Regions from separate parts of the Thioalkalivibrio sp. ALE12 genome, predicted to be linked through region 3. Evidence: predicted binding sites of a transcription regulator. Region 3 holds the regulator's gene; each other region holds the start of a gene.
The links. The regulator sigma-54, encoded in region 3, starts transcription at its own class of promoters, with help from an activator protein. The targets are predictions, from matches to a motif close to TGGCANGNTNCNTGCTT.

Region 1 (5,585 bases), on a different contig from region 3:
TGATGCTGCTTCCCTTCGCAGCCAGCTCCGGCAACAACACATGCCGGAGGATCTCGAACGGAAAGCCATCGCGAAACCACGAGGTTTCGTTGGTCGTCATCGCGTCGATCACACGGGTGCGCAGCCGCGGATTCGGGGCTTGCCGCATCGCGTGCAGGAGCTCCGGCACGCTCTTGAAGTCGAACTCGTCGAGCAGCCGGGACAGTCGGCTCGACACCAGATACTGACGGCTGTCACCCAGCACCAGGCCGCAGCAGTCCTGCAGGAAGCGGGAAAACTCCTCGTAATCGCGGGAATCGATCACCGGTTCATCCCCGAGCACAGTCCATGGTGATTAGCATCCTGATGACGAGTCCTTGACAGCGGCGCCCGCGCCACGAAACGCAGGGGGAATCCCCGGTAGCGGGTTTCAGTATACGGTGTCGCAGGCGGGACACGACACTGGGCCCTTGTCGGCCATGTGACGCCGCCCCGGCCTTGCCGGGCGGCAACCCCGTTCCCCCCGGCGGTCATTCGACCTGTTGATCCTCGCGCCCGGTCTGGTCGAGCACCGCGTTGGCCAGTTCGTCGGGGTTGAATTTCGAGAGAAACGCATCGGCCCCGGCGCGCTTGACCATGTCGGTATTGAACTCGCCGCTCAACGAGGAATGCAGCAGCACCTTCAGATCTTTCAGGGCGGGATTGTCCCGGATCCGCGCCGTCAGCGTATAGCCGTCCATGCGTGGCATCTCGATGTCCGAGATCACCAGCTCGATCTGGTCGCGAACCGGGCCCTCCCCGGCCTTCTGCTCCAGGAAGTCGAGCGCCTCCTGACCATCCTTGAAAACCTCGTATTCGAACCCGAGACCGCGAATCGCCCCCTCGATCTGCTTGCGCGCCACGACCGAGTCGTCAACGATCACGACCTTGCGCCCCCCCGCTGGCGTGGCGTCCGCTCGGATGGACTCGGAGACCTCGGTCGGCAGAGGATTGACGATCGAAAGCACCCGTTCCACGTCGATGATCTCGACCAGCTTGTTGTCGATCTCGGTGACCGCGACCAGGAAGGACTCGCGCCCCGTACCACGCGGAGGGGACTTCACGTCCTGCCAGTTCACATTCACGATCCGGTCCACGGCCGACACCCAGAACCCCTGAACCGAACGGTTGAACTCGGTGACCACCACCTTCTGGTCGCCGCTGTCGCTGGCACCGGCCGCGCTGCGCAGGCCCATGGCGCGCGCCAGATCGATAATCGGCACCGTGCCGCCCCGCAGCGTAGCCACACCGCGCACCACACTCATCGACCCCGGGATCTGGCGCAGCGGCGGCGACGGGATCACCTCGCGCACCTTGAACACGTTGATTCCGAAGGTCTGTGATCCACCCAGGTGGAACAGCAGCAGTTCCATCCGGTTCTGACCCACCAGCTGCGTTCGCTGGTTCACATCGTCAATGAATTGACTCATGGTGCTGCTCTCCTTGTCCCGCGCCCATCTGCCGCGAGCCGCTCCCGGGAGCTCAGTGTGCACCGCGCACCCCCGGGCTGTCATTTGCAATCGCCTGTATGCGCCTTCTGGCGCCGCTTCCCAGGGATAACGGCATTGAACGCCGGGCCTTGAGTCGGGCACCGCCCGGACAACTGGCATCAAACCTGCATAGCTTCGGGTCCGCGAACGGACGCGGCAGACCCGGGGTATTCCCTCGGGCGGCGAGGACCGGCATATGCATCCACATACAACCTGTACATCACGCTGCATCCCCATGGGGCTCATGGCTCTCGTGGCGTGGTTCGCGCTCTCCGTGCCGGCCCACGCCGAGATCCACCCCGTTGCGGAGATCCGCGCGGCCGCGGAACAGTTTCTGTTGCAGGAGCTGGACGCCGAACATAGCGACGACATCAATATCGAGATCGGCCAGCTCGACAACCGGCTCCGGCTGGCCTACTGCCATGACGGACTCAACGCCCGTTTCCCGCCCGGCGGCCGCCGCGACGGCAATACCGCGATCCACCTTCAGTGTGCGGGCCCGGTCACCTGGCAGCTGTATGTCCCGGCCACGGTGGAACGTTACGCTCAGGTGCTGGTGGCCAGTCGCAACCTCCCTCGCCAGCACACGCTGACCAGCGGCGATCTGCGCTTCCAGCGCATCGAGACGTCACGCCACGCGGGCAGTTATCATGAAGACAAGTCGGCCCTCATCGGTCAGCAGACCCGGCGCAGCATTCGTCCGGGCCAGATCATCGGCACACAGCACGTCACCCAGCGCGAGATCGTCAGCCGCGGCCAGCGGGTCACGATCCTTGCCGAAAACGGCTCGATCGCCATCCGCATGCAGGGCGAGGCCCTGGAAAACGGCAGCCTCGGGGACCGCATCCGGGTCAAGAACACCTCGTCCGGGCGCGTGGTCGAGGGCGAAATCCAGCCCTCCGGGCACGTCCGGGTGACACTTTGATGCCGACTCTGTGATCGGTGTTACAAAAACCACCGCCACAGGGCTACAGTTTCAGCACACGCGGCCGTAAACACTTGCAGCACAGTTACAACGACAGGACGGCACAATGGATATCAAGGGCCTCAACACGAACAGTCTGCGCCCCGACGGCCAGAGCTCCACGGTCAAGGGCCGCGAGGACTCCAGCGGCGCGCCCAACCGGGCGCAAGAGTCGGATAGCGCCGCGACCACCGGTAACGATTCGCTTACCCTGACCGGCGCCGCCCAGGCGATGAGTTCGGCCGCCAGCGCCGGCGAGAACGCCCCGTTCGACGCGGCGCGTGTGGCCGAGCTGCGCGAGGCGATCGCCAGCGGCAACTACCCGGTGGACAACGAACAGCTGGCCGACCGCATGATCGACCTCGAGCGCCTGCTGCGCTAATCACGGACCTCACCGATGAACACCGACACGCGCCATCGCCTGCTGCGCTCCCTGGAAACCTCGATCCGGCTGGCCCACCAACTGGAAGAGGCCCTGATCCAGGAGACCCGCGCGGTCGAGGCGCGCACCCCGGAGACCCTGCAGGAGGTCGTGGCGACCAAGCAGGGGCTGCTGCAGGACCTCGAGACCGAGACCCGCCAGCAGCGCGCTATCGCCGAGGCCGCGAGCGAGTCATTCACACCCGAGGGCATGGCCCGCCTGCTCTCGCGCATGGACGACGGTGCCGTCCTCAACGATCACTGGCAGGCCCTGCGCCAGTCCATCGAGCGCTGCAACACCCTCAACCAGGGCAACGCACGCCTGATCGATCGCGATCGCCAGCGCGTGGAGCTCTCCATGCAGATCCTGCGCGGCGAAGAGGCCGGCCCGGCGGCGACCTACGACCCCTACGGGCGCACCCGCCCCAACACCCGTGGCGGACGCCGTATCACACAAGCCTGATGCAGCTTATTCGCACCGATGCTGGCATTTCGGATGCTCGACCAGTACCTTGCGTCCTCACACCCAGCTAACGTCACGGACGCATGGACGAAACCGACTACACGGTCGACAAGCCGGACCGGATCGCCGGCATTCTCAAGGACCTGGACCACAAGCTCACCCTGGTCAGCGTCCGGCTCGACGCCGACGGCCCGCTGTACACTTCGGCCCTGGTCCGGCTGGACCCCGCCGCGAAGGAACTCTTTCTCGACGAACTGAATCCGCCGCGCGCGCACCAGCATGTCACCTCCGGTATGCCCCTGCGGGTATTCGCCGCGCTGCGCGGCGTGGCCGTACGCTTCTCCACCACCGTGGCCCGGATCGAACATGAAGAAGGCGGCGCCCTGTACGCCTGCCCCTACCCCGAAACACTGGAGCATCTCCAGCGCCGCGAAACCTTCCGCGTTCACATCCCCATGGCCCAGCGCCCGCAGATCGAACTGCGCGCGCCCGGCTGGAAGGACCCGGTCATCGGCGAGCTCGTCGATCTCTCGGGCCAGGGCATGTGCATCGAGCTGGCCACGGCCACGCTCGACACGCTGGAGACCGGCACCACCCTCGCGTTCACCAATCTGCTGCTCCCCGACGTCAGTGAGCGGCTCTCGGGCGACCTGCGCCTGGCCAACCGGCGGCGCAGTACGCGGGAGGGCTACGAATACGCCGGCTTCGAGATTGTCGGGATGACACAGTGGCTGGAGCGCCAGACCAACCTCGCCTTGCTGCATTACCAGCGCGAGGCGCGTCGCCGCTCGATGGAATAGACCCGCCCGGACAAACTCGGACGTCAGACACAAAAAAGGCCGCTACAAGCGGCCTTTTTCATGCTTCCTGTTTGGTCGGGACGGCAGGATTTGAACCTGCGACCCTCTGCACCCCATGCAGATGCGCTACCAGACTGCGCCACGCCCCGAAGCCGCGAACTATATCCGATTCCCCGCCGTCACGAAAGCACCCAACACCGCCAAAGCGAACCGAGCGCCCATCACGGCACACGAGTGTTTAGTTCACCACAGAGTGCACGGAGGACACAGAGAAACGCGTGAAAACGGAAGGCATCGATGGCTCGCGGATTCGGAGACGGGATGCGCCGCAATGGATGCGGCCCTTTAACCCGCGACCAGACCCGAAAGACCTTCTTCGTGAACTTCGTGCCCTCTGTGGTTCAAAAAGACTTTCTTAACGCGGGCACAAGGAAGGTCAGGCGCGGAGCGTGCGCAGTACGGACTCGAGCTCGGAGATGGTGTCCTGGATGATCTGCTGGGCCTGCTGGCGATCGCCCTTCGCTTCGTCACCGGAGAGCTTCTGGCGGGCCCCGTTGATCGTGTAGCCCTCCTCGTACAGCAGAGCCCGGATCTGGCGGATCAGGATCACGTCCTGGCGCTGATAGTAGCGGCGGTTCCCGCGGCGCTTCACCGGCGCCAGCATCGGGAATTCCTGCTCCCAGTAGCGCAGCACGTGCGGCTTGACCTGGCACAGCTCCGCCACCTCGCCGATCGTGAAGTAGCGCTTGCCCGGGATCGCGGGCAGTTCCTGGTGGTTACTCGCCTCCAGCATAGCTCTCTACCCGCTCGCGCAGTTTTTGCCCCGGGCGGAAGGTAACCACGCGTCGCGCGGATACCGGGATCTCCTCGCCCGTCTTCGGATTGCGTCCCGGACGCTGGTTCTTGTCGCGCAGGATGAAGTTGCCGAAGCCCGAGAGTTTTACACCTTCGCCTGCTTCCAGCGACTGGCGCATCTCCTCAAAGAACATCTCGACGAATTCCTTGGCCTCGCGCTTGTTGAGACCCAGTTCCTCGTTTAGCACGGCGGCAAGATCCGCCTTGGTAACAGCTGCCATCGCCTTATTGTCTCAGGGTTGCGTTGAACCGGGCCTGGAGATGCTGCATCACCGCGTCGGTGACGCCAGCCACATCCTGTTCGCCTAGGGTGCGATCAAAAGCCCGTAAAATCAAGCCCAAAGCAAGGCTCTTCTCGTCCGGATTCAAGCCCTTGCCCTGGTACAGATCAAACAGGCGGACATCCTGCACCAGCTCCAGGTCCAGCTCCCGGATGGCCGCCAGCACGTCGCCGGCGGCGACCGATTCGCCGACCACCACCGCCAGATCGCGCCGGATCGACGGATAGGGCGACAGCGGGCTGAACTGGGCCACCGGCGCGCGGGCCACGGCGACCGCATCCAGGTCGAACAGGT
Region 2 (5,585 bases), on a different contig from region 3:
CGGAGATCCTGACCCTGGTGCAGACCGGCAAAACCCGGCGCATCCCGGTCGTGCTGGTGGGCAGCGAATTCTGGAAGGGCCTGCTCGACTGGTTCCGGGATACGCTCGTGGAGCAGGGCACCATTGACGAGGAAGACCTCCAGCTATACTCGCTGGTAGATTCACCGGAAGACGTGGTGGACGTGATCTTCGAGTACTACGAGGCGCGCAGCTTCGAGCCGTCCGCGGAAGAAAAGAAACGACTGATGGAACTGTGATGATGACCTCGATGCGTGCGAGCCTGCCCCTGTCGCTGCTGGCGGCCCTGCTGCTGGTTTCCGGCACGGCGCTGGCGCAGGAAGACCGCGAGTGGGGGGATGCCCCGCCGCCGCCGGAGCTTGAAGAGGGCGCGGATCCGCCGCCCCCGGTGCTGGATGAACGCGCCCGCGAACAGCGCTCGCTCGAGGACGCCGACATCATCATCATCGAGCGCGACGGCGAGACCCGGCGCGAATACCGCATGGGTGGCGAGCTGGTGATGGTCGAGGTCACGCCCGCCGTGGGCCCGACCTACTACCTGATCGACACCACGGGCGACGGCACGCTGGACGGTCGTCGCAACGAGCTGGATCCCAATTTCGTACCCCCCTCCTGGGTGATTTTCCGATGGTAGAGAACGAATCCGAGACCCGGGCCTGCGCCGATTCGACCGGCCTGGCCCTGACCCATGGCCCGAGCGGCCTCGAACTGGATGGCCGGCCGGTGCAGTGTCTGCGCCTGGCAGCCGCCGTGGCCCCGGCGCTCGAATCCGCGCTCGGCGAGGTACCTGGCGGCTGCGGTCGCGTGATCGGCCGGGGTGCGGATCCCGATTCTGGTGAGGTCCTGCTGGTGCTGGAGCGCGGTCAGGCGCCGCAGGGCGCGGTTGCGGCCGAGGGGCCCGGCAGTCTGGAGGCCCTGGGCGAGCGCGCCGCCGACTGGCAGGGGCGTCACACGGCCGGGGCCTTGCCCGGCGGCGAGGGCTACCGGCGCGGGGTGCTGCAGCAGCAGATGCGCGAGCGCGCCGATGCGATGGCGTCCACGCTGGATGCCGAGTCCCGGGCGATCCTGGACGCCGAGCTGCACCACCAGGGGCTCTACCGTTTCGAGGACCTGCCGCTGGCGGGAAGCTACTGGCAGTCCGTGCGCATCTACCCGGAAGGTGCCGGTCTTGCCGATCTGGTGATCCCGCCCGCGCCGGTACCGGCCTTCTGGCAGCTCGCGCGCATCGCCCTGGCGCTCGCCGTGGACGCCTCCGGACAGCCGGATGCCGATCGGTACCGGGCCGTGCTGGCCGGGTTCAATGCCCGGCGGCCACTGACTGCAATCGAACGCGGGGCGGCGCCCACGATGCTCCGCCTGGCTGCGCTGGATGACTGGCTGTCCGCGCTGGAGTCGGGAACGGCCGCGGCGGCCGAGCGGGATCGCCTCGCGACCCTGCAGGCCGATGCGGCGCGGCTGCAGGGCGTCTGGGTTCGCGCGGCCGCCTGATCCCGGCTGGCCCGTGCCGGTGGCGCGGGAGCTTCCGGGCTTGTGGTGGTCCGAACGTACACGGGAGGCAGGGTGGTGGTGCCGCGCCATCCCGCCCAAGGAGGAAGACCCATGTTCCGAACCACGCTCTGGCTGGCCTTGTCGCTGGCTGTCCTTCTCGCCCCGGCGCTTGCGAGTGCCGACGTCTACCGCTGGACCGACGATCAGGGCAATGTCCATTTTGGCGACCGCCCGCCCGAGGGGCGCGCCAGCGAGCCCGTGGACGTGCGCGAGCCCATGCGCGCGGTCCCGCTGGAAGGTGCGCGGGAGATTCTCGAACGGCCCGTGCGGCCCCGCGGTCAGCCGGAGGCGGAGGGTGTGTACACGCGGGTCGCAATTGCCCGTCCGGAGGACGGTTCGGGGGTGCGCGCGAACGACGGCAATGTGAGCGCCGAGCTGGATCTCGAGCCAGCGCTGGATGCCGACGCGGGCCATCGCGTGATCTGGGTGCTGAACGGCGCGGAGGCGGGCGAGAGTCAGTCGCCCACGGCGACCTTCGAGGGGCTGAACCGCGGCGAGCATACGCTGCAGGCCCGGATCGTGGACGCATCCGGCGAGGAGCTGGGGGCGAGCGCGACCATCGAGTTCAACGTGCTGCGGATGGCCATTCCGCGCGAGCAGCAACAGCAGCAGCGGCCGCAGCAATTCCCGCCCGGGGGTGCGCCGCAGGCGCCCAGGGCCCCGCAGGCACCCAGGGCGCCCTAGGGAGACGCTGATTGAATCGCACGTCCGCGTTGGTGCCCCCTGTTTTCCGAGACAAGGCGCGTCGTGCAGCGGGTAGTGGTTCTACCCGCAAGCGGCGCAACGCAGGATCGGGGAACAGGGGGCACCAACCCCGCAAGCTATTGAAAGAAGGGGCTCGGCCGCTTTTGCGTGGGAGCGGCGTTGCGGTTCCCTTGTGCAGAGTGACTGCACGGCAGTCACCGCGCCTTGTTCGCACGCAAAAGCGACTCGAGCGCGAACGCGCGATTCAATCAGCGTCTCCCTGGCCGGTGACGCCGGCTCCGAATTGACAACTTCGATCTCTGCACTTCAATAGTGCACACAACGCCCCATGATGGTGCTATGATTGCACCATCATGGGGCGTTTTGGGTTCTGGGGGGTGGCGATTCGGCTGCGTTTTGTGACCGTGCCCCCGGCTTCGGCGCCCCGCCGGGCGATTCCCGCTTGGCGCGATTCCTGCTTGAGGCCTCTTGATGACCACGCCCGCTTCCAATTCCGGCCCGGCCACCCCGCCCTGGTGGGACGACCTCTCCACGGCCGTGCTGGTGACCGATGCCGAGCTTTGCCTGCTGAGCATGAACAGCGCCGCCGAGGTGCTGCTCGGTCTCAGTCGCGAACGCATCGTCGGGCATGGTCTGGGCCAGTGGCTCAAGCTGGACCGGAATCTGTCCAGCCGCCTGCGCTCGGCGCTGACGCTGGATCAGCCGATCACCCTGCGCGCGCGCCAGATGGAGCCGCTGCGGGCCGAAAGTTTCCTCGCCGACGTGGTCATCACCCCGCTCCATGGCGAGGGCGACAAGCCGGGGCAGTTGCTGTTCGAGCTGAATGCGATCGATCGCCACGAGCGCATCAGCCGCGAGGAGCAGTTGCAGAAGCAGCAGGCGATCACCCGCGCGGTGACCCGGGGGCTGGCCCACGAGATCAAGAACCCGCTAGGGGGGCTACGGGGGGCGGCGCAATTGCTTGCCAGCGAGCTGGACGACTCGGGCCTGAAGGAATACACCCAGATCATCATTCGCGAGGCCGACCGGCTGCGCAGCCTGGTTGATCGCATGCTGGGGCCGAACAACCTGCCGCGACGCGAGCCCGTCAACCTGCACGAGGTGCTGGAGCACGTGCGGGGCCTGGTCAGTGTGCAGCTGCCGCTGGGTCTGAAGATCCGCGGCGACTATGACCCCAGCATCCCGGACGTGCAGGCCGATCGCGACATGCTGGTGCAGGCGATCCTGAATCTGGTGCAGAACGCGGTGCATGCGCTGGAGGACGGGGGCGAGATCACCCTGAGCTCGCGCATCCTGCGCCAGTACACCATCTCCGGCCATCGCCACCGCCTGGTCGCCAAGCTGAGCGTGCGCGACAACGGGCCCGGTATCCCGGAGGAGATCCGCGAACGCATCTTCTTCCCCATGGTGACCGGCCGCGCCGCCGGGACCGGGCTCGGGTTGCCCATTGCCCAGAGCCTGGTCCAGCTGCACGACGGTCTGATCGAATGCCATTCGCGCCCGGGGGCGACCACGTTCGACATCCTGCTGCCCCTTGAACCCCCGAAGGCCCGGGAGGCCAGGAAGTGATGGAGCCCACTGTCTGGATTATTGACGACGACGACTCGATTCGCTGGGTGCTGGAACGCGCCCTCCAGCGTCACGCGATCGCGGTGCGCGGCTTCGAGACCGCGGACGCCGCCTGGGCGGCGCTCGACCGGGACCCGGTGCCGGACACCATCGTCGCCGATATCCGCATGCCGGGACTGAATGGCCTGGACTTCCTCGCGCGCATGCAGACGCGCCCCGATCCGCCGCCGGTGATCATCATGACAGCCTTCTCCGATCTGGAGAGCGCCGTGGGCGCCTACCAGACCGGGGCCTTCGAGTACCTGCCCAAGCCGTTCGATGTGGACGAGGCCGTGGCCCTGGTGCAGCGGGCACTGGAGGCGCGGCGCGCCGGGCAGGACAACGGCACCGCTGGCCCCGAGATCGAGGAGACCCCGATCATCGGCGAGGCCCCGGCGATGCAGGAGATGTTCCGCGCCATCGGCCGCCTGTCGCGCAGCAACATCACCGTGCTGATCAACGGGGAGTCGGGCACCGGCAAGGAACTGGTCGCCCGTGCCCTGCACCAGCACAGCCCGCGCGCCGATCAGCCGCTGATTGCCCTGAATACCGCGGCCATCCCCAAGGATCTGCTGGAGAGTGAACTCTTCGGCCACGAACGTGGTGCGTTTACTGGCGCCAACCAGAGCCGCAAGGGCCGTTTCGAACAGGCCGATGGCGGCACGTTGTTCCTCGACGAGATCGGCGACATGCCGTTCGACCTGCAGACCCGACTGCTGCGCGTGCTGTCCGATGGCACCTTCTACCGCGTGGGTGGCCATACGCCGATCCGGGTGGACGTGCGCATCATCGCCGCGACCCACCAGGACCTAGAGGAACGCGTGCGCGCGGGGCTGTTCCGCGAGGATCTGTTCCACCGTCTGAACGTGATCCGGATCCATGTGCCGTCCCTGCGCGAGCGCCCGGAGGACATCCCGCTGCTGGTGCAGCATTTCATGGCCGAGGTGGCGCAGGAACTGGGGGTCGAAGCCAAGACCATGCGCCCCGAGGTGGTGGCGGAGCTGCAGCGCCTGCCCTGGCCGGGCAACGTGCGTCAGCTGGAGAACACCTGCCGCTGGCTGACCGTGATGGCGTCGGGCCGCGAGGTCCACCTGGACGACCTCCCGGCCGAGCTGCACCAGCCCGCCGAGACCCGGGCCGAGCCGGACGGTGGTCCGGCCGGCGTGGTCGCCGGCCCGCGGGACTGGACGGCCGAACTGGCCCAGGTGGCCCGCCAGCACTGGCAGCGTGGAGACCAGGACCTGCTGGGTTCGGTGCTGCCGCAACTGGAGCGCACGGTGATCCGCGAGGCCCTGAACGCCACCGGCGGCCACCGCCAGCAGGCGGCGGCCCTGCTCGGCTGGGGGCGCAACACCCTCACCCGCAAGATCCACGAACTCGGCCTCGACGACGACTAGGCTGATTTCACCACGAAGCCCACGAAGGCACGAAGAACGGCCAGGTCAAAAGCGGTTCACAGGAAGAAGGGAAGATGGGAAGGGTTTTTGGGTAAAGGCCGCTGGCCCGTGTCCTGGGGCCTGCCCGGCGGGTTGATCAGTCCCGGGGCACCATTCCCGCATTCTTCCGTCCTTCCCATCTTCCTGTTAATGCTCTATCGCTTTTGACCTGGCCGTTCTTCGTGCCTTCGTGTGCTTCGTGGTGAAACAGGCCTTCAGGTGGTGGGGTCCTGCGGGGCGGGCGGGGCGCAGGCGGAGACGGCGCCGTTG
Region 3 (5,585 bases):
AGCGGCACACAGGCGTCAGTGGAGGGTCAGGCCTCTTCGCCGAAACGGTCGGCCACCAGTTCGGTCAGCGCGTCCAGCGCCTCGGGGGCATCCTCGCCTTCGGTCTCGATGGTGATCTCGCTGCCCTGGGCCGCGGCCAGCATCATGACCCCCATGATGCTCTTGCCGTTGACCTCCTGCTGGTTGCGGGAGACGGTGACATCGGCGGCGTACTGGCTGGCCAGGCTGACAAACTTGGCCGCAGCACGCGCGTGCATCCCCAGACGGTTAACGATGGGGACTACGCGCTGCGGCATCGCTGCACTCCTGGTCGCAGAGAAGGATTCCGTCATGCCCGCCGGACAGGGCCTTGTTGACCAGCTCGGTCAGCGGGAGATGCTGGTAGTTGAGGACGCGGATCAGCATCGGCAGGTTGATCCCGGCGATCACGCGCGCGTTGGCCCCGCGAGCCACTCGGCTGGCGACGTTGGAGGGGGTGGAACCGAACATGTCGGTCAGGATCAGTACCCCGGCGCCGCTGTCCAGAGTGGTCAGGCGCTCGCGGGCGCGGGCCAGGACCTCGTCGGGGTCGTCGTTCTGGGACATCGCCATGGACTCGCAGTCATCGGGCAGGCCGCCAAGCATGCTTTGTGCGGTCTGCAAGAGGGTGTCGCCCAGGTTTTGATGCGTGATCAGAATGAGACCAACGCCCATGGATCTGCTCCAATTGCGGGTTCCGTAGGGGCCTGCCCCCGCGCTTCGTGGTTACTGCTTGCCCAGCTCGCGGTGACGGGTGCTAACAGTAACATGTTCCCGGTCCCGCCACGCCCCCGCAAGGCGTTCGACCAGGTATACCGAGCGGTGTCGGCCGCCGGTGCAGCCGATCGAGACCGTCACGTAACTGCGGTGGTCCTCCAGCAGCCGCGGGAGCCACTGTGAGAGAAAGCCCTGGATGCTGTCGAACATGGCCGCGACCTCCCCGTGCCCCTCGAGGAACTCGCATACGGCCGGGTCGCGGCCGGTCAGGCCGGCCAGCTCGCGTTCGTAGTAGGGGTTGGGCAGACAGCGCACGTCGAATACGAAGTCCGAGTCCATCGGCGCGCCGTGCTTGAAGCCGAAGGACTGGAACAGCAGGGACAGCTCGTGCTCTCCGCGCTCGCCCATGCGGTCGCGCAGGGTACGGGCCAGGTCGTGCATCGACAGCCGCGAGGTGTCCACCGTCAGGTCGGCCTCCGCCGCGACGTGGCCCAGCCACTCGCGTTCGCGGTCGATGGCCTCCACCAGGGGCACGCCATCGCGCGCCAGCGGGTGACGCCGCCGGGTCAGGTGGTAGCGCCGCAGCAGTACGTCGCTTGAGGCCTGCAGGAACAGGACCTCCACCTGCAGGCCCTCCGCCCGTAGCCCGGCCAGCAGGCTGGCAAACCCCTTCAGGGCCTCCAGCCCGCTGCGCACGTCGACGCCCACCGCCAGATGGCGATCGCCCTCGGTGTCGTAGTGGCCCTGGCGCACCTGGCGAATCAGGTCCGGCAGCAGCGGCAGCGGGAGGTTGTCCACACAGAAATAGCCCGCGTCCTCCAGGGTGTGCAGGGCGACGGTCTTGCCGGATCCGGACAGACCGCTGACGATCAGCAGGCGCATGGCGGACTCAGCCCTCCGGGTCCGGGTTAGGGACGGTCGTGGCGGGCACGGCCCGGTGGTAGGGCGGCTCCTCGGCCTCGCCGCTCATCTGCCGGCGCTGGCGGGCGCGCAGGTCATCCCCGGCGATGTAGCCCTGCATGTGCAGCATGTGGTTGCGCACGGCGGCCTCGATCATCACCGCGATGTTGCGACCCGGCGCCACCGGGAGGCTGATCAGCGGAATCCGCAGGCCGAGGATGTCGATCTCGCCGCGGCGCCCGTTCAGCCGGTCGTCGGGGACCGGAGAGGGCTCGCCGTGATCGCGCAGGTCGATAATCAGCCGCAGGTACTTGCCGCCCTTGATTGCGGAGTCGCCGTACATCGCGCGGATGTTCAGCACCCCCAGGCCGCGTACCTCGAGCAGGTCCTGGAGCAGGGCCGGGCAGTGACCGCGCACGATGTCGGGGGCGATGCGCGCGAACTCGGGGGCATCGTCGGCGATCAGGCGGTGCCCGCGCGAGATCAGCTCCAGCGCCACCTCGCTCTTGCCGACGCTGGAGGCCCCGCTGATCAGGACGCCGATGCCGAGGATCTCCATGAACACGCCATGGCGCACCTCGAAGTGCGCCAGACGCTGCTGCAGGAAGTAGCGCAGCAGCGCGATGATCTCGTGGCTGCTGGTGCTGGAGCACAGGATCAGCGGCAGCGCCTCCTGCGGGGCATGGGGCATCTCCGAGAACGGGCAGGTGTCCTCGGCGAAGATCACCGCGGTGGTGCCGGTGCGGGCCATCTCCAGGATCAGGTCGTTGCGCTGGTCGTCGCTGAGGCCGGCGATGTAGCGGGCCTCGAAGTCCCCGATGACCTGGATGCGGTTGGGTCGGATCAGGTTGAGGTGGCCGGCCAGAGGCAGGTCATCCCCGTCCTCGCCGACCAGCTTGCGGTCGGGGGCGGCGTGCTCGCCATGCACGAAGCGCAGATCCAGGCGGTTGCCCATAGCCTGGATCAGGCTCTCCACGTTGATGTCGCGGGCAATCCCGCCTTCGCCCAGTGCCTCGTTCATGAGCAGGGCCGGCGGGGATCGGTGGCGTGGCAGGGTGCGGGGCGCACGGGATCAGCCCTCGCGGAAGCGGCGGACGAGTTCCTGTTCCAGGCTGGCGGCATCGCCGGCCCGGCGCAGGGCGGCAATGGTGTCCGGTTGCGAAAGCCCGCGCGCCAGCTGGGCCAGCAGGTCGAGGTGATCGCTGGTGGCGGCCTCCGGGACCAGCAGGGCGATCAGGATATCGACCGGCTCGTGGTCCATGGCGTCGAAGTCGACGCCGCTCTCCAGGCGCAGGACGGCCACGCGCGGAGCCTCGAGATCGGCCAGGCGGCCATGGGGGATCGCAACCCCATGGCCCAGGCCGGTGGAGCCCAGCTTTTCGCGCGCGGACAGGGCCTCGAAGATCGCGGTGCTGCCCGGTCCGCCGGCATCACCGCCGCCGGCGAGGAGTTCCGACAGGGCCTCCAGGGCCCGCTTCTGACTGGAGCATTCCGGCTCCAGGCGGATGCGCTCGGCGGTGATCAACTCGGCAATGGACATGGGTCAGGAGGCCTGCTCGCGATTGCGCTGGGCGCCCTCGGCCCGGTGATGATCCTTGACCTTTTCCTTGTGCTTGATCAGCTGGCGGTCGACCTTGTCGATCAGCGCGTCGATGGCGGCGTACATGTCCTCGTGGGAGGCCTCGGCGTGGATGTGATTGCCGCTGACCTGGAGATTCGCCTCGGCCTTGTTGAACTGGTTCTGGGTCTTCTCATGGGTCAGCACGACGTGCACGTCGATGACCTTGTCGAAGTGGCGTTCCAGCTTCGCGAACTTCTCGTTGACGTAGTCGCGCAGGGCGTCGGTGAGGTCCACATGGTGGCCGGTCAGGTTGATCTGCATGGTCGGGACTCCTTGGTTACTTGTGGCCGGTGGGCATGGAGGCCATCTGCCGGCGTTCGCTGGATGAAGGGATGTGCATCGCCTCGCGGTACTTGGCCACGGTGCGACGCGCCACATTGATGCCCCGGTCCGCCAGGATCTGGGCGAGCCGGGCATCGCTGAGCGGCTTGTTCGCGGGTTCGTCGTCGATCAATTCGCGAATCATGGCACGGATGGCGGTGGCGGAACACTCGCCACCGTCGTTGGTGCCGACGTGGCTGGAGAAGAAATACTTGAACTCGAAGACTCCGCGCGGGGTGTGCATGTATTTCTGGGTGGTCACCCGGGAGATGGTCGATTCGTGCATCTCCAGGATCTCGGCGATATCGCGCAGGATCAATGGCTGCATCGCGACCTCGCCATGTTCCAGGAAGCCTTGCTGGCGATGGACAATCGCCTCGGCAACGCGGAGCAGGGTGTCGTTGCGGCTGTGCAGGCTCTTCAGGAACCAGCGCGCCTCCTGCAGCTGGTCGCGCATGAAGGCACTGTCGCGGGCATCCGATACCTGGCGCACCATGCCGGCGTAGAGGTCGTTGATACGGATGCGTGGCGCGATCTCCGGGTTCAGCTCCACGCGCCAGCCCTCCGGGGTGTGGCGCACGTAGACATCGGGCACCACGTATTCGGAGGTGGCGGCACTGATCTGCGCGCCCGGTCGCGGGTTCAGGGTGCGGATCAGGTCCAGGGCGCGCGCCAGTTCGTCCGGGTCGCGCACACCCGACTGGCGTTGCAGGGCTTTATAATCGCGCTTGCCCAGGCTGTCCATGCCGTGTTCCAGGATCGCCCGGGCGGCCTCGCGGGCGGGGGCGTCCGGGGCCAGTTCGCGCAGCTGAATCTCCAGGCATTCGCGCAGATCGCGCGCGCCCACGCCCAGGGGGTCGCACTGCTGGATCCAGTGCAGGACTGCCTCGACCTCATCCACGCCGACGGGCTCTTCCTCGCCGCGGCTGATGGTCTCGGCCAGCGTCTCGAGGTCGCCTTCGAGATAGCCGTCGGGGCTGATCGCGTCGATCAGGGCCGCGCCGATGCGCTGGTCGCGCGGAGTCAGGTGGCTCAGGTGCAGCTGCCACAGCAGGTGGTCCTGCAGGCCCTCGCCGTCGTCGTCGCTGGTGTTTTCCAGCGGGTCGCGGTCATCCACGCCCTTGGGGGCGGGCGGCGGTTCGTAGATGTCGTCCCAGCGGCTGTCGGTGGTGAGCTCCTCGGGAATCACGTCATCGCTAGTGGTAGTGGCCTCCATGCGGTCGCCTTCCACCACCTCGCCCTCCGCGTCCAGGCGCTCGGCCCCGCCCATGTCGTCCTCGTCCTCCACCTGTTCCAGCATGGGGTTGCTCTCCAGCGCCTGCTGGATCTCCACCTGTAGTTCGAGCGTGGACAGCTGCAACAGGCGAATGGCCTGCTGCAGTTGCGGGGTCATGGTGAGCGTTTGACCCAGCTGAAGATTCAGGCCGGGTTTCAGCATTGGCTGTGCGGGTCGCGGGTGACCATAAGAGCGATCTTAAATGCTGCCTCGTGGTTTGTGCACCGGCGCGGGTTGTGCGCGTGCCGGAATCACAGGCGGAAATTCTCGCCGAGATAGACCCGGCGCACCTGGGGATCGGCCAGTAGCTCGTCGGGTGTCCCGGCGGCCAGCAGGCGCCCCTCGCTCAGAATATAGGCCCTGTGGCAGATCCCGAGGGTTTCGCGCACGTTGTGATCGGAGATCAGAACCCCGATGCCGCGCGCTGCAAGGTGGCGAATTACATCCTGGATATCGCCCACCGAGATCGGGTCCACCCCGGCAAAGGGCTCGTCCAGGCAGATGAATTGCGGGTCACCGGCCAGGGCCCGCGCAATCTCGGCGCGCCGACGTTCGCCGCCGGACAGCGCGATCCCGGGGCTGTGGCGCACGGTCTCGAGCTGAAACTCCTCGATCAGCGCGTCGCCGATACGCCGGCGTTCGTGGCGGTCCAGGCCGGGGCGCAGTTCCAGCACGGCCTGCAGGTTGTCCCACACGCTCAGGCGGCGAAAGATCGAGGCCTCCTGGGGCAGG
Region 4 (5,585 bases), on a different contig from region 3:
GGCCGACTGACGGAGCCACCGATGTTCGCCTTTTCCGAGCCGCGCATGCCGACCCCCGAACAGGCCCTGCCCGGGCGCGAAGAGCCGATGCCGGTCCCCGAGCGCCACATGGTCCTGGGGACGCCGCTGGCCCCGCCGTACCCCGAGGGCATGCAGGTGATCCATTTCGGCATGGGCTGTTTCTGGGGTGCCGAGCGGTTGTTCTGGCAGCAGGAGGGCGTGTACTCCACCAGCGTGGGCTACGGCGGGGGCTATACCCCGAACCCGACCTATCGCGAGGTCTGCAGCGGCCAGACCGGGCACACCGAACTGGTGCGGGTGGTGTTCGACCCGCGGAAGGTTTCGCTGGACGCCCTGTTCCGTACCTTCTGGGAGGGGCACGACCCGACCCAGGGTATGCGCCAGGGCAACGATGTCGGCACCCAGTACCGCTCGGCAATCTACACCACCGACCCTGAGCAGACCGCGGCTGCCGAAGCCAGCCGCGAGCGTTTCCACTTCGCGCTGGACGCCGCCGGGCGCGGGGCGATCACCACCGAGATCGCCGAGGGCCCGGCGTACTACTTCGCCGAGGACTACCACCAGCAGTACCTCGCCAAGGTCCCGAACGGCTACTGCGGCCTTGGCGGCCTGGCCGTGCCCTATCCCACCTGAGCCCACTTCGAAGGACGGGTTTCACCACGAAGCGCACGAAGGCACGAAGAAAGGCCAGGTCAAAAGCGATTCACAGGAAGGTTTTAAGACCGGAAGAAGGCTGATGCGACGGCCTCCAGCAGCACGTTGATATGGTGCCTTGAGCGACCGTCACGCACTCGACCCTTCACCTGCAAACCTTCTCTTCTTCCAGACTTCCTGTGAATCGCCTTTCTTCGTGCCTTCGTGGTGAATCAGTCTTTTAGCCGTTTTGGGTGGCGGCTTGGACGAGGGCGCGGAACAGGAGCTGGTGGCGGCGTTTCTGTGGGAGGTATTCGGGGTGCCACTGCACGCCGATGCACCAGTCGTGTTCGGCCTCGATGGCCTGGACCACGCCGGTCGATTCGCGTCCGGCGATCTTGAGGTCCCGCCCCAGGTCATTGACGGCGTGGTTGTGGAGCGCGTTCACGTGGAGCGTCGTGTCGCCCAGGATGTTGGCCAGAAGGCTGCGCGGGTCCAGCTCCACCGGCTTGACCGGCAGCAGGCTGCGGGCCTGCGGGGTTTCCACGTAGAACTCGGCCAGGTCGCGATGCAGGGTGCCGCCACGTACCACGTTGACCAGTTGCATCCCGCGACAGATGCCGAGGATCGGGCGGTGCTCGTCCAGCGCGCGATGGATCAGGGCCTTCTCCAGCCGGTCGCGGTCGGTGTCCAGTACACCGCCGTGGGACTGGAACAACCGGCGCAGCAGCCACAGGGCCGGGTAGAAGAGATAGCCGATCAGGCGCTGCGACAGGCGGCGCTCCGCCTGCCGGATGGCGGCCGCATCCGGTCCCTCGGGGAGAGTCTCGCCGTAGAGCTCCGGATCCACATCCGCCCCGCCGCCCACCACCAGACCATCGAAGCGCCGGTGACCGCGCGGCTTGCCCGGGCGCAGCCGCAGCGGTTGGCCGCCGGCGCGCCACACCGCGAGCGCTGTAAACAGCCAGGCGGGCCCGCCGCCCTGGTCGGGTCCGGTAATGGCGATCACCGGGCGGCGTGGACGCGGCGCCACGGTATCGGTGGTCGTGCGGTCGGGCTCAGAACCAGTCACGGAGGCGCTGGCTCCAGTCGTCGGCCCAGCGGCCGAGGGCCTGGCCTGGGCGTTCCAGATATTCCCGCGACAGGCGTTCCAGGCGTTCCGGATCCGCCGCCAGGCGCTCGACCTCGACCCAGCCGTTGAACGGCCGCGCGAGGCTCCAGTCCGGGTCGTCGATCTCGCAGTTGGGCAGGCGGTAGTGGAAGGCCGGCCGCGGCTTGATCAGCTCGTGTTCCACAGGGGCCGCGTCGATCCTATCGGAGTCCAGATGGGCGAACAGCGGCAACAGATCCAGCGGGCGGTTGCGGGTCGGGTTATGCGCCAGGTAGGCGTCGATCAGGCCGGCCCGGTCGGGACGAAAGTCCGGGTCCAGCACGTAGCGTACAAACGGGCCGGGGAAAGACCGAATGTAGGGCGACAGGCGCCGCGCCAGGTCGATGGCGCCCGCCGCTGTGAGCACTTCCACCATCAGCAGGAAGCTGCGCAGGATTGCCAGCAGCCACTCGGCATCGGTGCGGTGCACCTCGATATTGATCTGCAGACCGAAGGCATAGAGAAACGAGCGTTCGGTACCCAGTGCGCCGGCCTGCTGCAGGGCGGCGCGCACCCGGTCCAGGCGGGGAAGGTCAGCCGTCGCGATCGGCGGCGCCACGATCTCGTGCGGTACCAGGCGGCCCGCGGCGTCCGCGAGCCAGCGTTCCAGCGCGGCCTCGTCGGAGTCGTCCAGCTCGATGCCCAGGCGCGCGAGGTGTTCGCGGTAGCCGCGGTCCTTCAGTACCCGGGCGTCCAGCTCCAGTTGGAAGTCGCCGACGTCCGTGTCGCGCACATGGAAGACGAAGGCGCTGTCCGACTCGATATGCCCCCCGAACTCGTCTTTCACGGTCTCGGCCATCGTCTCCAGCGACACCCCGGCCATCTCGATCTCCACGCCGATGCGCCGGGGTGCGCCCTCCGGATTGGCGGGCCAGGGGAGTTCGTGAAAGGGCTCGCTCATGCGTGTCTCGGAGTAATCGGGAGTCACCATGATAGCGGCTCGGTGTACCTCATGCGGCCCGGGCAGTAGGATAGGCGCCGACCTACAGGAGCCCGCCGAACCCATGGATCGAATCTATCTGCGCGACCTCGAGATTGATGCCGTTGTTGGCGTCTACGACTGGGAACAGCGCATCCAGCGCCGCCTGCGATTCGATATCGAACTGGCGGCCGATACCCGCATCGCCGCCTACTCCGGCGAGATCGGCGACACCGTCGACTACGAGGCGGTGGCCAACGCCGTGCGTGCCATCGTCACGCGCGAGCCGCATGCCTTGCTGGAATCCCTGGCCGAGGAGATCGCCGAGGCCCTGATGGCCCAGTTCGGCACGCCCTGGCTGCGCATCAAGCTCGGCAAGCCCGGCGCCGTGCCCGGCGTGCGCGAGGTCGGCATCGAGATCGAACGCGGTAGCCTTTCCTCGTAAACCCGCGCCGGCGACGGGGCGCTGCCCCGGTCGGCGCCACCCCCCTGCCGTGCTGTGTCATCGCGGGTCGCGAGGCGACGTGGCGATCTGCAGGGCAGGGAGGTGTTCGCCGTACGTCCCGCATGGCCGCGTGTGCGTTGGTCGCGCCTGTCCCCGCCTCGATTTGCCTCTCCAACCCCGCCACTCGCCGAAGGACTGAACCTTCCGGAATCCCGTACATGGTTCACAGTCCTCGGTCTCCGCACGTTTTTGGTGCGTGTGCACTTTTAGTGCGCACCAAATAAAGGCAAAAGCCCGTGGTTGGGCCGCAACAGGTGTTGCGAAAAGCCGATTTTGCTCCCTTTTGGTACTTGGCACAGCCCGTGCAAGGACCGGGTGTCGACTACGCGACACTCGATTGACCAATCTGGGAGATGACCAACATGAAGAAGTTCACCCGTTCCGCGCTGGCCGCTGCTGTCCTCACCGTAGGCTCCACCGGTGGCGTCGCCTTTACCTCCACCGCCGCCGCGGAGCTGTCCGTGAACATCGGCGCGGTGTCCAATTACTACTTCCGTGGTTTTTCCGAAACCGACGACGGTGCTGCCGTTCAGGGTGGTATCGATTACGAGCATGCCTCTGGTTTCTACGTGGGAACCTGGGTATCGAATGTTGACTTTGGCGTCGACGAGGGGAATGAAGATCAAACAAGCTACGAAATGGATCTTTATCTTGGATTTGCCGACGCGTTCGACAATGGGTTCGGCTACGACGTCGGTTACATCTATTACGCCTATCCGGATGCCCGAGACGATACCGGTTCCCTGAGTGCCGACTTCGGCGAGATCTATGGTGAGGTCAGCTTCGATACGGGCGTTGTGGGACTGTACGGCGGTATGGCCTACGTCGTTCACGACAGCGATGACTCGGCCCTGGAAGACGACGACATGTACTTCTACGCCGGCCTGGATGTCCCGTTCATGGACGTCTACAGCGCCGGCTTCCTGGTAGGTCGCACCAGCTTCGACGATTCCAACGCCGAAAACTACACCCACTACACCGCCAGCCTGACCCGTGATGCGGGCGACTGGGGCGAGTTCAGCTTCAATCTCGAGTATGTCGACGAGACCGACGAAGACCTGGGCGCCTGGGTGGGCTGGTCCAAGACCTTCTGATTCCGCATTACCGCCTAAAGCAACAGCGGGTCCGCCAGATGGCGGGCCCGACTACAGGAGTCTGACATGAAGATGATTACCGCCGTAATCAAGCCGTTCAAGCTTGATGATGTTCGCGAGGCGATCTCGGAGATCGGCGTACAAGGGATGACCATGACCGAAGTAAAGGGTTTTGGTCGCCAGCGCGGTCATACCGAGCTCTATCGCGGTGCCGAGTACGTGGTCGATTTTCTGCCCAAGGTGAAACTGGAAGTGGCTGTCGACGAGAACCTGGTCGATCAGGTGGTCGAGGCCATTTCCAAGTCTGCCAGCACGGGCAAGATCGGCGACGGCAAGATCTTTATCACACCGGTGGAGCAGGTCGTGCGTATTCGCACGGGCGAGACCGGCCCGGAAGCCCTTTAAGGCCTCCGTCTTCCATCGAATGAGGAATTTCAATCATGGAAATTGAACAGCAAGTTGTCGAACTCGCCTACGCAATGGACACCTTTTACTTTCTGGTGGCCGGCGCGCTGGTGATGTGGATGGCCGCGGGCTTTACGATGCTCGAGGCTGGTATGGTGCGCACCAAGAGTGTGGCCGAAATTGCAACGAAGAATATCGCCCTGTATTCGATCGCCAGCATTATGTACATGCTGATCGGTTACAACATCATGTACAGCGACGGCCTGAGCTCTATCATCCCGGGCCTGGGCTTCCTGATCTCGGGCGACAACGCGGTCGCGGACGTACTGGGTAGTGGTGGCGACATCTACTACTCTGATCGTGCCGACTTCTTCTTCCAGGTCGTGTTCGTGGCCACCGCGATGTCCATCGTCTCGGGTGCCGTGGCCGAGCGCATGAAGCTGTGGGCCTTCCTCGCCTTCGCGGTCGTCCTGACCGGCTTCATCTACCCGATCCAGGGCTTCTGGAGCTGGGGTGGCGGGATCCTCGACCAGATCGGCTATCTGGACTACGCCGGTTCCGGCATCGTCCACTTCACGGGTGCCGCTGCCGCGCTGGCCGGTGTGCTGCTCCTCGGGGCGCGCAAGGGCAAGTACGGCAAGGATGGCCAGATCAACGCGATCCCGGGCTCCAGCATGCCGCTGGCCACCCTGGGTGTGCTGATCCTGTGGCTGGGCTGGTTCGGCTTTAACGGTGGTTCCGAGCTGAAGGTCTCCGACATCGAGTCCGCTAACGCCGTGGCCGCCGTGTTCGCCAACACCAACTTGGCCGCGGCCGGGGGTGTGGTCGCCGCTCTGATCACGACCCGTCTGGTGTTCG

Region 1: flgA (flagellar basal body P-ring formation chaperone FlgA) is a predicted target of sigma-54. The motif match lies at 1,623-1,639, and genes of this name have one in related genera.
Region 2: glnL (nitrogen regulation protein NR(II)) is a predicted target of sigma-54. The motif match lies at 2,715-2,731, and genes of this name have one in related genera.
Region 4: F614_RS0112610 (TorF family putative porin) is a predicted target of sigma-54. The motif match lies at 3,520-3,536, and genes of this name have one in related genera.

Annotation. Positions count from the first base shown of each region.
Region 1 covers NZ_KB905911.1:65,914-71,498, reverse strand. The annotation lists gene F614_RS0110930 (protein-glutamate O-methyltransferase CheR) at 1-304, opposite strand, end outside; gene F614_RS0110925 (chemotaxis protein CheV) at 510-1,448, opposite strand; gene flgA (flagellar basal body P-ring formation chaperone FlgA) at 1,744-2,433, shown strand; gene flgM (flagellar biosynthesis anti-sigma factor FlgM) at 2,540-2,854, shown strand; gene F614_RS0110910 (flagella synthesis protein FlgN) at 2,870-3,355, shown strand; gene F614_RS0110905 (flagellar brake protein) at 3,439-4,155, shown strand; tRNA gene F614_RS0110900 (tRNA-Pro) at 4,228-4,304, opposite strand; gene F614_RS0110895 (MerR family transcriptional regulator) at 4,592-4,948, opposite strand; gene F614_RS0110890 (integration host factor subunit alpha) at 4,932-5,231, opposite strand; gene pheT (phenylalanine--tRNA ligase subunit beta) at 5,236-5,585, opposite strand, start outside.
Region 2 covers NZ_KB905906.1:307,177-312,761, forward strand. The annotation lists gene F614_RS0104765 (TIGR00730 family Rossman fold protein) at 1-257, shown strand, start outside; gene F614_RS0104770 (DUF2782 domain-containing protein) at 257-652, shown strand; gene F614_RS0104775 (hypothetical protein) at 646-1,506, shown strand; gene F614_RS0104780 (DUF4124 domain-containing protein) at 1,618-2,250, shown strand; gene glnL (nitrogen regulation protein NR(II)) at 2,743-3,840, shown strand; gene ntrC (nitrogen regulation protein NR(I)) at 3,840-5,276, shown strand; gene F614_RS0104795 (dihydroorotate dehydrogenase) at 5,531-5,585, opposite strand, start outside.
Region 3 covers NZ_KB905909.1:31,117-36,701, forward strand. The annotation lists gene F614_RS0108890 (HPr family phosphocarrier protein) at 27-296, opposite strand; gene F614_RS0108895 (PTS sugar transporter subunit IIA) at 268-693, opposite strand; gene rapZ (RNase adapter RapZ) at 745-1,617, opposite strand; gene hprK (HPr(Ser) kinase/phosphatase) at 1,625-2,656, opposite strand; gene F614_RS0108910 (PTS sugar transporter subunit IIA) at 2,708-3,175, opposite strand; gene hpf (ribosome hibernation-promoting factor, HPF/YfiA family) at 3,179-3,517, opposite strand; gene F614_RS0108920 (RNA polymerase factor sigma-54) at 3,534-5,015, opposite strand; gene lptB (LPS export ABC transporter ATP-binding protein) at 5,105-5,585, opposite strand, start outside.
Region 4 covers NZ_KB905916.1:27,989-33,573, forward strand. The annotation lists gene F614_RS0112585 (PQQ-dependent sugar dehydrogenase) at 1-10, shown strand, start outside; gene msrA (peptide-methionine (S)-S-oxide reductase MsrA) at 22-654, shown strand; gene F614_RS0112595 (gamma-glutamyl-gamma-aminobutyrate hydrolase family protein) at 896-1,726, opposite strand; gene F614_RS0112600 (amidoligase family protein) at 1,713-2,735, opposite strand; gene folB (dihydroneopterin aldolase) at 2,809-3,168, shown strand; gene F614_RS0112610 (TorF family putative porin) at 3,591-4,322, shown strand; gene F614_RS0112615 (P-II family nitrogen regulator) at 4,389-4,727, shown strand; gene F614_RS0112620 (ammonium transporter) at 4,763-5,585, shown strand, end outside.